DNA from 2 places in the Paenibacillus sp. FSL R5-0407 genome. Region 1 is predicted to be linked to the other one. Evidence: a T-box and tRNA genes for the amino acid it is inferred to sense, from the RefSeq annotation. Region 1 holds a T-box; the other holds one or more tRNA genes.
The links. A T-box is a leader RNA that pairs with one kind of tRNA and senses whether it is charged. The one in region 1 lies ahead of trpS (tryptophan--tRNA ligase), so its partner is inferred to be a tRNA-Trp.
Positions count from the first base shown of each region.

Region 1 (4,395 bases):
GGCAATGAAGTGAACGATCAAAAAAAAGCGTTGGGGCACATTCGAGCCTTTGACTATGAGGGAACGGATGAAGCGGTAGATACGATGATTCATTTTGGAAATATTCGGAATGCTCCTGATTACAGGGCCGAACTGGATTTGTTCGTTATGAATCCTTCAGGCGAAGTCGTTTCGTTCTGTGGTCTCTGGCACGATGAAATTAATCATATAGCGATTTTGGAACCGGTGGGGACCCACAAAGATTACAGACGCAAAGGTCTAGGGAAAGCTGTCATCTACGAAGGCTTGAATCGTTTAAGACGCCTTGGCGTCCGCGAGGTTTACGTGGGATCCGACCAACCATTTTACCGTAGTATAGGGATGCAAAAGGAACACCTGTTACACCGCTGGGTTAGGCACTTTTAGAGGATTGGAGTCCATAAGCAACTTTCCGGAACAAAATTAGTGTGACATCCCGATGAGCCGAGGCATCTGCCCAATCTTTCTCTGGCTTTGACACGTATACTGTGTCATGACCTAGAGGAGGTGGGGGATTTTGACGATGAAGGCACGGGGGAATCTGGCCGGGAAGTATCTGGGGAAGAAGGTTCGGATCAAGACCAAAACCGGTGCAATCTTCTACGGTAAAATCGTGAAAGTTGGAAACGGCAAGGTGTATCTCAAGACCGACGCGGTTCACAGCAAAGGCAGCAAGGCACATGCGACCTTTGCTCCGTTTATTTTACCTCTGGTATTGTTCGATTTGCTGGCGATTGTGCTGCTGGAAACAAGACCGAGACGGAGAAGAAAAAAAAGAAGATGGTAATCAAAAAAAACGGTTGGGGCAATGAAGATCATGCCCAACCGTTTTTTTTTTACGAATAACTGTATTATCTACAGTTAATTAGGGACTTGAAGCTCTTTATTGCGTATTAACTGGAAAACCTGCAGTTAAATAATAGATTTATTCAAGTGTCGGCCTGAAATGGAAGAAATAACTGTAGGTTATACAGTTATTATCTACCATGAGCCGTAATATGAAAAATTAGCTGTATAAAATCCAGTTAATCTTCTTCAGATGGTCTTCACATGGTCCGAAAATAGTCCAGTCCCATCGCTTCACGCACCTCGGACACCGTCTCGCGGGCAACCTCCCGGGCCCGTCTCGTCCCCTCTATGAGGATCTCGTCGATGGTCCGGGGGTTGCCTGCATATTGGAAACGCCGTTCGCGCATCGGCTCCAGCAGGCTGTTGAGCGAGGATTCGAGCCGGTGTTTGCATTCGCTGCAACCGATCGAGCCGCGTTCACAGGCTTCGTGAATTTCCGCGGCGCCGGAAGGCTCGAATACTTTGTGGTATGCATAAATCGGACATACCTCCGGATGACCGGGGTCATGTTTTCGGACGCGGGCCGGGTCGGTAACCGCCCGGCGGATTTTGTGGGCCAATTGTTCCGGAGAAATGTCCAGCTCGATGGCGTTGCCGAGGCTTTTACTCATCTTCGCGTTGCCGTCGGTACCGACCAGCCGCGGCGTTTCGCTGATCAGCGCTTGCGGCTCAGGAAATACGGGCCGGTACAGCTCATTGAACCGGCGTACGACCTTCCGGGCAAGCTCCAGATGAGGAAGCTGATCGTCGCCTACTGGTACAATAGAAGCTTTGCAGAAAGTAATATCGGCCGCCTGGCTTACGGGATAGCCCAGGAATCCGTAGTACAGATCGTCAAGGCTGCTGCCCTTCGATTCGGATTTGATCGTAGGATTGTGGCGCAATGCATTTACCGTGACGAACATGGAGAAGAAAACGGTGAGCTCGGCGATTTCCGGAACCATGGATTGAACGAAGATCGTAGCCCGGTTAGGATCGATTCCAACCGCCAAATAGTCGAGGGCCACCTCGCGCAAATGCTCCCGGATGGAGTCCGGTTTGTCAAAATGGGTTGTCAGCGCCTGAACATCGGCGAGCAGAATATAGGAGTCATACTTGTCTTGCAGCATTACGCGATTTTGGAGACTGCCGACGTAATGGCCGAGATGAAGCTTTCCGGTTACGCGGTCGCCCGTAAGCATCCGTTCTTTGTTTTTGGGGTTCATTTGATTTCCTCCTTAAATTGGGGACCTGGTTCCCCGATGAGAACAGGTCTGTGTAATCTAGAACTGCACAACATAGCAAAACGTGCCACCACCAGCCATCATCCACGGCCATCACCTCCTTAAAAAATAAAAAAACCTCGTCTGTATAAGGACGAGGTTATCGTGGTACCACCTTAATTAACCATCCGCCTCCGCAAAATGGGGGGAATGGCCATCTCGACCGGTACGGAGAATGCATCTGAATTATTGAAATTCAAATTCCGATACTCTCGATACCTGTCCCTTGATAACGGCGGGAAACCCGGCTTTTCCTACTATGCCCTGAGCGGACGGTTCGGCAAAGCAACTCCAAAGGCCATTCGATCAAACGCGGGATACCGGTTCACAGCGGCCACCGGCTCTCTGAGAATCCCTGCATGTCTGTCTACTTACCCTTCATCACAGTTGTTCACAAATATAGATACAATATTACAACCGCTGAGATGCACGGTCAACATGAAATGTACACGGTTGCCAGCCTCTTTCGGCCAAGCCGGAACTCGTCTGCATAATCGGCCAAGTTCCCTCATAAACATGTATCAGTTTAGGAAATCAAACTGCAGAGGGGATGATCTCATGCGTCGGATCGCAAAGATGCTGACTATTTTGATTGTGTTAAGCATCGTACTTGCCGCATGCGGGAAAAAGGATGCCGCTGGCGTCGTCAAGGATTTGGACAAAGTGGTTACCAAAATGGAAAGTTATCAGGGCACCGGCACCATGACGCTGTTTACCGGCGAGAAGCCCCAGGAGTACAAGGTAGAGGTGTGGTATCAAAATCCTTCCTTTTACCGGATTGCGCTTACCAATGCCGAGAAGGACGTGACTCAGATCGTTCTCCGCAATGAACAGGGCGTATATGTTTTAACGCCGAGCTTGAACAAGAGCTTCCGCTTCCAGAGCGACTGGCCTGAGAACCAGGGCCAAGTGTATCTTTACCAAACCCTGGTACGGAGCATTCTGAGCGACGGCTCCCGTCAATTCGTGAGCGATAAAGACAGCTATGTATTTGAAGTAGCGGCCAATTACAACACGCATGCGCTCGTACGCCAGAAAATTTGGCTGGCTAAGGACAATTATGCGCCAAAACAGGTACAAGTCTCTGACGCACAAGCAAAAGTGGTCGTAGAGGTCAAATTCGACAAATTCGATTTCGATGCCAAGTTTGAGAATAACTCCTTCGATATGCAGCATAATTTGGATGCCGCGGCCAAGGATGCCAAAGGCACGCTGCTGGAAGTCGATGAGAACGGCATGCTGGTCGAGAAGGCGCCGGAGGCGAGCCAGAATGATCCTGCAGCTGAGGATACTGCCTCGGCCGTAGATGAAGGAGATGCCGCACTTCCTGCGTTGTCCGATCCGTTCGGCGTAATTATTCCGACCTATCTGCCTGATGGGGTTGTTTATCAGGATGATAAAATCGTTGATGACAGCGACCGGAGCCTAGTGCTGCAGCGCTATGGAGGTACATATCAATTTACGCTTACGGAATCCAGGTCTCCGGACCGGACGGCCTCGCTGGTTCCCGGCGAATTGATCGACCTTGGCTTTACTTGGGGCTTATTAACAGGAGATGAGCTCCAGACTCTGACCTGGACTACGGATGGTTTGGAGTTCCGGATCACAAGCGATAATCTTCCGCTTAATGAAATGGTGAAAGTCGCCGCTTCTATGCAGGACCAAACGGGTAAATAATTTAGGACAATAGGCGGATTACGGTTATTCCGGAGTCATTTGCACTTCGGAACCCGTCTATTCGCCTCTTTCTTTATTTCTCAGCTCCCGGATTTGACAGCCGCTCCCCGGGACATTACCATTAGTGTATTGTTTGAGAAATGTATTATTTGAGCATGGACTTTCAATCATTAGAGAAGGTGACCTAGAAGTGCAAGTGAAGTATCGACCAACCCAGGCAGTCATTGATTTGGACGCGTTGTATTCCAATTATACGGAGCTGCGGCAGGGACTGCCGTCTGACATGAAACTGCTCGCATGTGTAAAGGCTAATGCCTATGGGCACGGCGCAGCGACTGTGGCAAAGGAGCTTGAACGGTATGGAGCGGATTATCTCAGCGTAGCTTTTTTGGATGAAGCGCTGGAACTGCGCCGTGCCGGAGTTAAGATCCCCGTATTGATTCTTGGATACACGCCGCCGCATGGCGTAAGAACTGCATGGGAGCACGACATCACGCTGACCGTGTTCAGCTGGGAAGTGCTGGAGACGATCAGAGATCTGGATCCTTCGGAATTTCCGCATAAACTTAAGGTCCATATCAAAATTGAC
Region 1 covers NZ_JBBPAX010000002.1:243,102-247,496, reverse strand. The annotation lists gene NYE70_RS20450 (GNAT family N-acetyltransferase) at 1-405, shown strand, start outside; gene NYE70_RS20445 (hypothetical protein) at 542-805, shown strand; gene trpS (tryptophan--tRNA ligase) at 1,065-2,072, opposite strand; T-box leader at 2,217-2,523, opposite strand; gene NYE70_RS20435 (outer membrane lipoprotein-sorting protein) at 2,688-3,806, shown strand; gene alr (alanine racemase) at 3,997-4,395, shown strand, end outside.

Region 2 (4,395 bases), on a different contig from region 1:
CTGTAACGAAATAAGAGAGGTCATAGTCTTGAAATCGATCAGGGAGAATGTTTTTGTTGGTGCGTGATCCTTCCAAAGTTACCAATCGAATTCGATCATCCTTAACAGCAAAATCCATAAGGAGTTTCATCATTTCTTGTTCACTTCTCAAGACAGTAACCCTCCATTTCGGAACCCTCGCAAATGAATACTATTTATGCAGTAGAAAGATTTCATTGCTCTTGCCGTTTTAAGAACAACACTAATGCATCGTCATACTCAACCGCATGCTTTCCAATCCATATGAGATGTCCCCAGGAGTCAAGAATACATTGTTCTGCTTGGGGAATATATGCCTTTGCATATTCTGCATGGCTTAAAGGTACTGAACGATCATTTTTACTGTGCATGATTAACGTCGGCGCTTGAATATTGGCCATTTCTTTGGAATAATCATGCTTGTGCTTTAAGTCAATGAGAAAACCTGAATGAGAGCGTTGCCGGTTATTCATTTTGCGAAACTCTTCAATCGCGGTGTTGTCTATTCGTTGTTTTACTTCTGAATAAGACAAATTTGAGAAAGAAGATGCCATCAATCTGAACATTAATTTCGGGAACAGGTTGCTGAATACCGCCAGCATCCTCCAAGTTCCTTTTTCCCTATTCGGATTAAAAATACGCATTGCAACTCGATATGCTTGATCCGCCGGTGCAAGCCATGGTTTTGTAACCGCACACTGCAACGTAAAACTAGTGACCCTGGCAGGAAATAAGGAGCAAAACAAAATACCGCTAGGTCCGCCAGCTGAGATCGCCATGACATGGACATGATCAATGGATAAATGATCCAATAGCTCCTTATACAAGCTGCATGCTAGGATCAATTCCATCACTGGCGTAGTACGGCCATATCCTGCACGAGAGGGAGTAATAATAGAGAATCCCGACTCTAACAACCGTTCATAGCCGAATACCTCCTGGCACCCCGAGTGCCCTCCATGAAGAAGCAATATGGGGATTCCTTTGCCAATTACCGTGTATTCCAGTGTTGTGTCTCCAACTTGAAGTGTATGAATTTCCCGACTCATAGTCTTCACCTTCACCCTCGTTCTACTTCACTCAAATGTAAGTCTAACAGCAACACATAAAATTTCCATCTTTTTATTGCTCCACTCTGGTAAAGGAAGGGCTGTTTTTTTGCTGTTGCAGGCACGGAGAGCTCTCTCTTCAAAATAAAAAAAGTCCATCAGATATTATCTGATGAACTTTAGATTTAAATGTAATGCCGGTGAAGGGACTCGAACCCCCACGGTTTCCCTCACGATTTTGAGTCGCGCGCGTCTGCCAATTCCGCCACACCGGCATAATCATATTTATTTTCTTTAAGCGAGTTATAATGGCGTCCCCTAAGAGATTCGAACTCCTGACCTTTTGATTCGTAGTCAAACGCTCTATCCAGCTGAGCTAAGGGGACATAAATCAAAAGTGCGGAAGACCAGACTTGAACTGGTACGATAGTCACCTACCGCAGGATTTTAAGTCCTGTGCGTCTGCCGATTCCGCCACTCCCGCTAAAAAGAAAATGGAGGCGCCACCCAGATTCGAACTGGGGGTAGAGCTTTTGCAGAGCTGTGCCTTACCACTTGGCTATGGCGCCTTATAATAGAATGGAGCGGACGACGGGAATCGAACCCGCGACCCTCGCCTTGGCAAGGCGATGCTCTACCGCTGAGCCACGTCCGCTTAAAATGGCTGGGGATATAGGATTCGAACCTATGGATGACGGAGTCAAAGTCCGTTGCCTTACCGCTTGGCTAATCCCCAACGATTATTTTTTAGTTAAAAATGGGGCGATCGATGGGACTTGAACCCACGAATGCCGGAGCCACAATCCGGTGCGTTAACCCCTTCGCCACGACCGCCATAAAAAGTATTAAGTTATTTGAAAATTGGCAGGGGCAGCAGGAATTGAACCCACACCAAAGGTTTTGGAGACCTTTGTTCTACCTTTAAACTATGCCCCTATAAAAAGTGGTGGAGGCTGATGGATTCGAACCACCGAACTCGTAGAGAGCAGATTTACAGTCTGCCGTGTTTAGCCACTTCACTAAGCCTCCAAGTATGGTGCCGTCGAGAGGACTTGAACCCCCAACCTACTGATTACAAGTCAGTTGCTCTACCAATTGAGCTACAACGGCATGTTACCTATTCAATAAATCAATGGTGGCTCGGGACGGAATCGAACCGCCGACACGAGGATTTTCAGTCCTCTGCTCTACCGACTGAGCTACCGAGCCGTATTAAAAGTTTCGGAACCTTCTACCTACCCCGGTGCTATACTCAGCAATGGTTACAGTGACAGTTTCCTTCGTGTAAATAAATGGCGGAGCCGACGGGATTCGAACCCGCGGTCTCCTGCGTGACAGGCAGGCATGTTAGGCCTCTACACCACGGCTCCACACTAGTAAATCTTCATCCCTCAAAGGGATAATTGCGGGGGCAGGATTTGAACCTGCGGCCTTCGGGTTATGAGCCCGACGAGCTACCGGGCTGCTCCACCCCGCGTCAGTTAAAATGATTATTTACTTGTCAAAGTAAATTATGGTGGAGGCTGAGGGGATCGAACCCCCGACCCTCTGCTTGTAAGGCAGATGCTCTCCCAGCTGAGCTAAGCCTCCAGGGAAAGACAAATTTAATTGTACCAGAAACCTTAGTGTTAAATCAAGTGAAAAGTTAAATGGTGACCCGTAGGGGATTCGAACCCCTGTTACCTCCGTGAAAGGGAGGTGTCTTAACCCCTTGACCAACGGGCCTTACTTATTAAAGAAAAATTATGGCGGAGAGAGAGGGATTCGAACCCTCGAGACGCTTGTGACGCCTACACGATTTCCAATCGTGCTCCTTCGGCCAACTCGGACACCTCTCCATATGGCTCCCCGAACAGGACTCGAACCTGTGACAACTCGATTAACAGTCGAGTGCTCTACCAACTGAGCTATCAGGGAATATTCATATTCAGATGATTGATCACCTGAAAACTGGATACGAAACTTAAATTTGCATTAGAAATTTGGATAAGCCCTCGACCGATTAGTACCTGTCAGCTCCATACATTGCTGCACTTCCACCTCAGGCCTATCAACCTCGTGGTCTTCAAGGGGTCTTACTAGTTGGGAAATCTCATCTTGAGGGGGGCTTCACGCTTAGATGCTTTCAGCGCTTATCCCGTCCGCACGTAGCTACCCAGCTATGCTCCTGGCGGAACAACTGGTGCACCAGCGGTGCGTCCATCCCGGTCCTCTCGTACTAAGGACAGCTCCTCTCAAATTTCCTACGCCCACGACAGATAGGGACCGAACTGTCTCACGACGTTCTGAACCCAGCTCGCGTACCGCTTTAATGGGCGAACAGCCCAACCCTTGGGACCTACTTCAGCCCCAGGATGCGATGAGCCGACATCGAGGTGCCAAACCTCCCCGTCGATGTGGACTCTTGGGGGAGATAAGCCTGTTATCCCCAGGGTAGCTTTTATCCGTTGAGCGATGGCCCTTCCATGCGGTACCACCGGATCACTAAGCCCGACTTTCGTCCCTGCTCGACTTGTCAGTCTCGCAGTCAAGCTCCCTTATGCCTTTGCACTCTTCGAATGATTTCCAACCATTCTGAGGGAACCTTGGGGCGCCTCCGTTACTCTTTAGGAGGCGACCGCCCCAGTCAAACTGCCCGCCTGACACTGTCCCCGCACCGGATCACGGTACCAGGTTAGAACTCCAATACGATCAGGGTGGTATCCCAACGGCGCCTCCACCGAAGCTGGCGCTCCGGCTTCTTAGGCTCCCACCTATCCTGTACAAATCGTATCAAAGTCCAATATCAAGCTGCAGTAAAGCTCCATGGGGTCTTTCCGTCTTGTCGCGGGTAACCTGCATCTTCACAGGTATTAAAATTTCACCGGATCTCTCGTTGAGACAGCGCCCAAGTCGTTACGCCATTCGTGCGGGTCAGAATTTACCTGACAAGGAATTTCGCTACCTTAGGACCGTTATAGTTACGGCCGCCGTTTACTGGGGCTTCAGTTCATAGCTTCGGGTTACCCCTAACCACTCCCCTTAACCTTCCAGCACCGGGCAGGCGTCAGCCCGTATACTTCGCCTTGCGGCTTCGCACAGACCTGTGTTTTTGCTAAACAGTCGCTTGGGCCTTTTCACTGCGGCCCCCTCGTGCTATTCACACTACCGGGGCACCCCTTCTCCCGAAGTTACGGGGTCATTTTGCCGAGTTCCTTAACGAGAGTTCTTCCGCGCGCCTTAGAATTCTCTTCTCGCCTACCTGTGTCGGTTTGCGGTACGGGCACCTTCACCTGGCTAGAGGCTTTTCTTGGCAGTGTGAGATCATGACCTTCGGTACTGTAAATTT
Region 2 covers NZ_JBBPAX010000001.1:2,651,919-2,656,313, forward strand. The annotation lists gene ant(6) (aminoglycoside 6-adenylyltransferase) at 1-151, opposite strand, end outside; gene NYE70_RS12815 (alpha/beta fold hydrolase) at 213-1,067, opposite strand; tRNA gene NYE70_RS12820 (tRNA-Leu) at 1,263-1,342, opposite strand; tRNA gene NYE70_RS12825 (tRNA-Arg) at 1,377-1,453, opposite strand; tRNA gene NYE70_RS12830 (tRNA-Leu) at 1,466-1,551, opposite strand; tRNA gene NYE70_RS12835 (tRNA-Cys) at 1,563-1,636, opposite strand; tRNA gene NYE70_RS12840 (tRNA-Gly) at 1,648-1,722, opposite strand; tRNA gene NYE70_RS12845 (tRNA-Gln) at 1,729-1,803, opposite strand; tRNA gene NYE70_RS12850 (tRNA-His) at 1,826-1,901, opposite strand; tRNA gene NYE70_RS12855 (tRNA-Trp) at 1,930-2,003, opposite strand; tRNA gene NYE70_RS12860 (tRNA-Tyr) at 2,012-2,096, opposite strand; tRNA gene NYE70_RS12865 (tRNA-Thr) at 2,102-2,177, opposite strand; tRNA gene NYE70_RS12870 (tRNA-Phe) at 2,201-2,276, opposite strand; tRNA gene NYE70_RS12875 (tRNA-Asp) at 2,361-2,437, opposite strand; tRNA gene NYE70_RS12880 (tRNA-Met) at 2,471-2,544, opposite strand; tRNA gene NYE70_RS12885 (tRNA-Val) at 2,582-2,657, opposite strand; tRNA gene NYE70_RS12890 (tRNA-Glu) at 2,718-2,792, opposite strand; tRNA gene NYE70_RS12895 (tRNA-Ser) at 2,814-2,905, opposite strand; tRNA gene NYE70_RS12900 (tRNA-Asn) at 2,909-2,984, opposite strand; rRNA gene NYE70_RS12905 (23S ribosomal RNA) at 3,050-4,395, opposite strand, start outside.
Region 2: it has a tRNA-Trp gene. The T-box ahead of trpS (tryptophan--tRNA ligase) is inferred to sense a tRNA for this amino acid. The anticodon was not compared.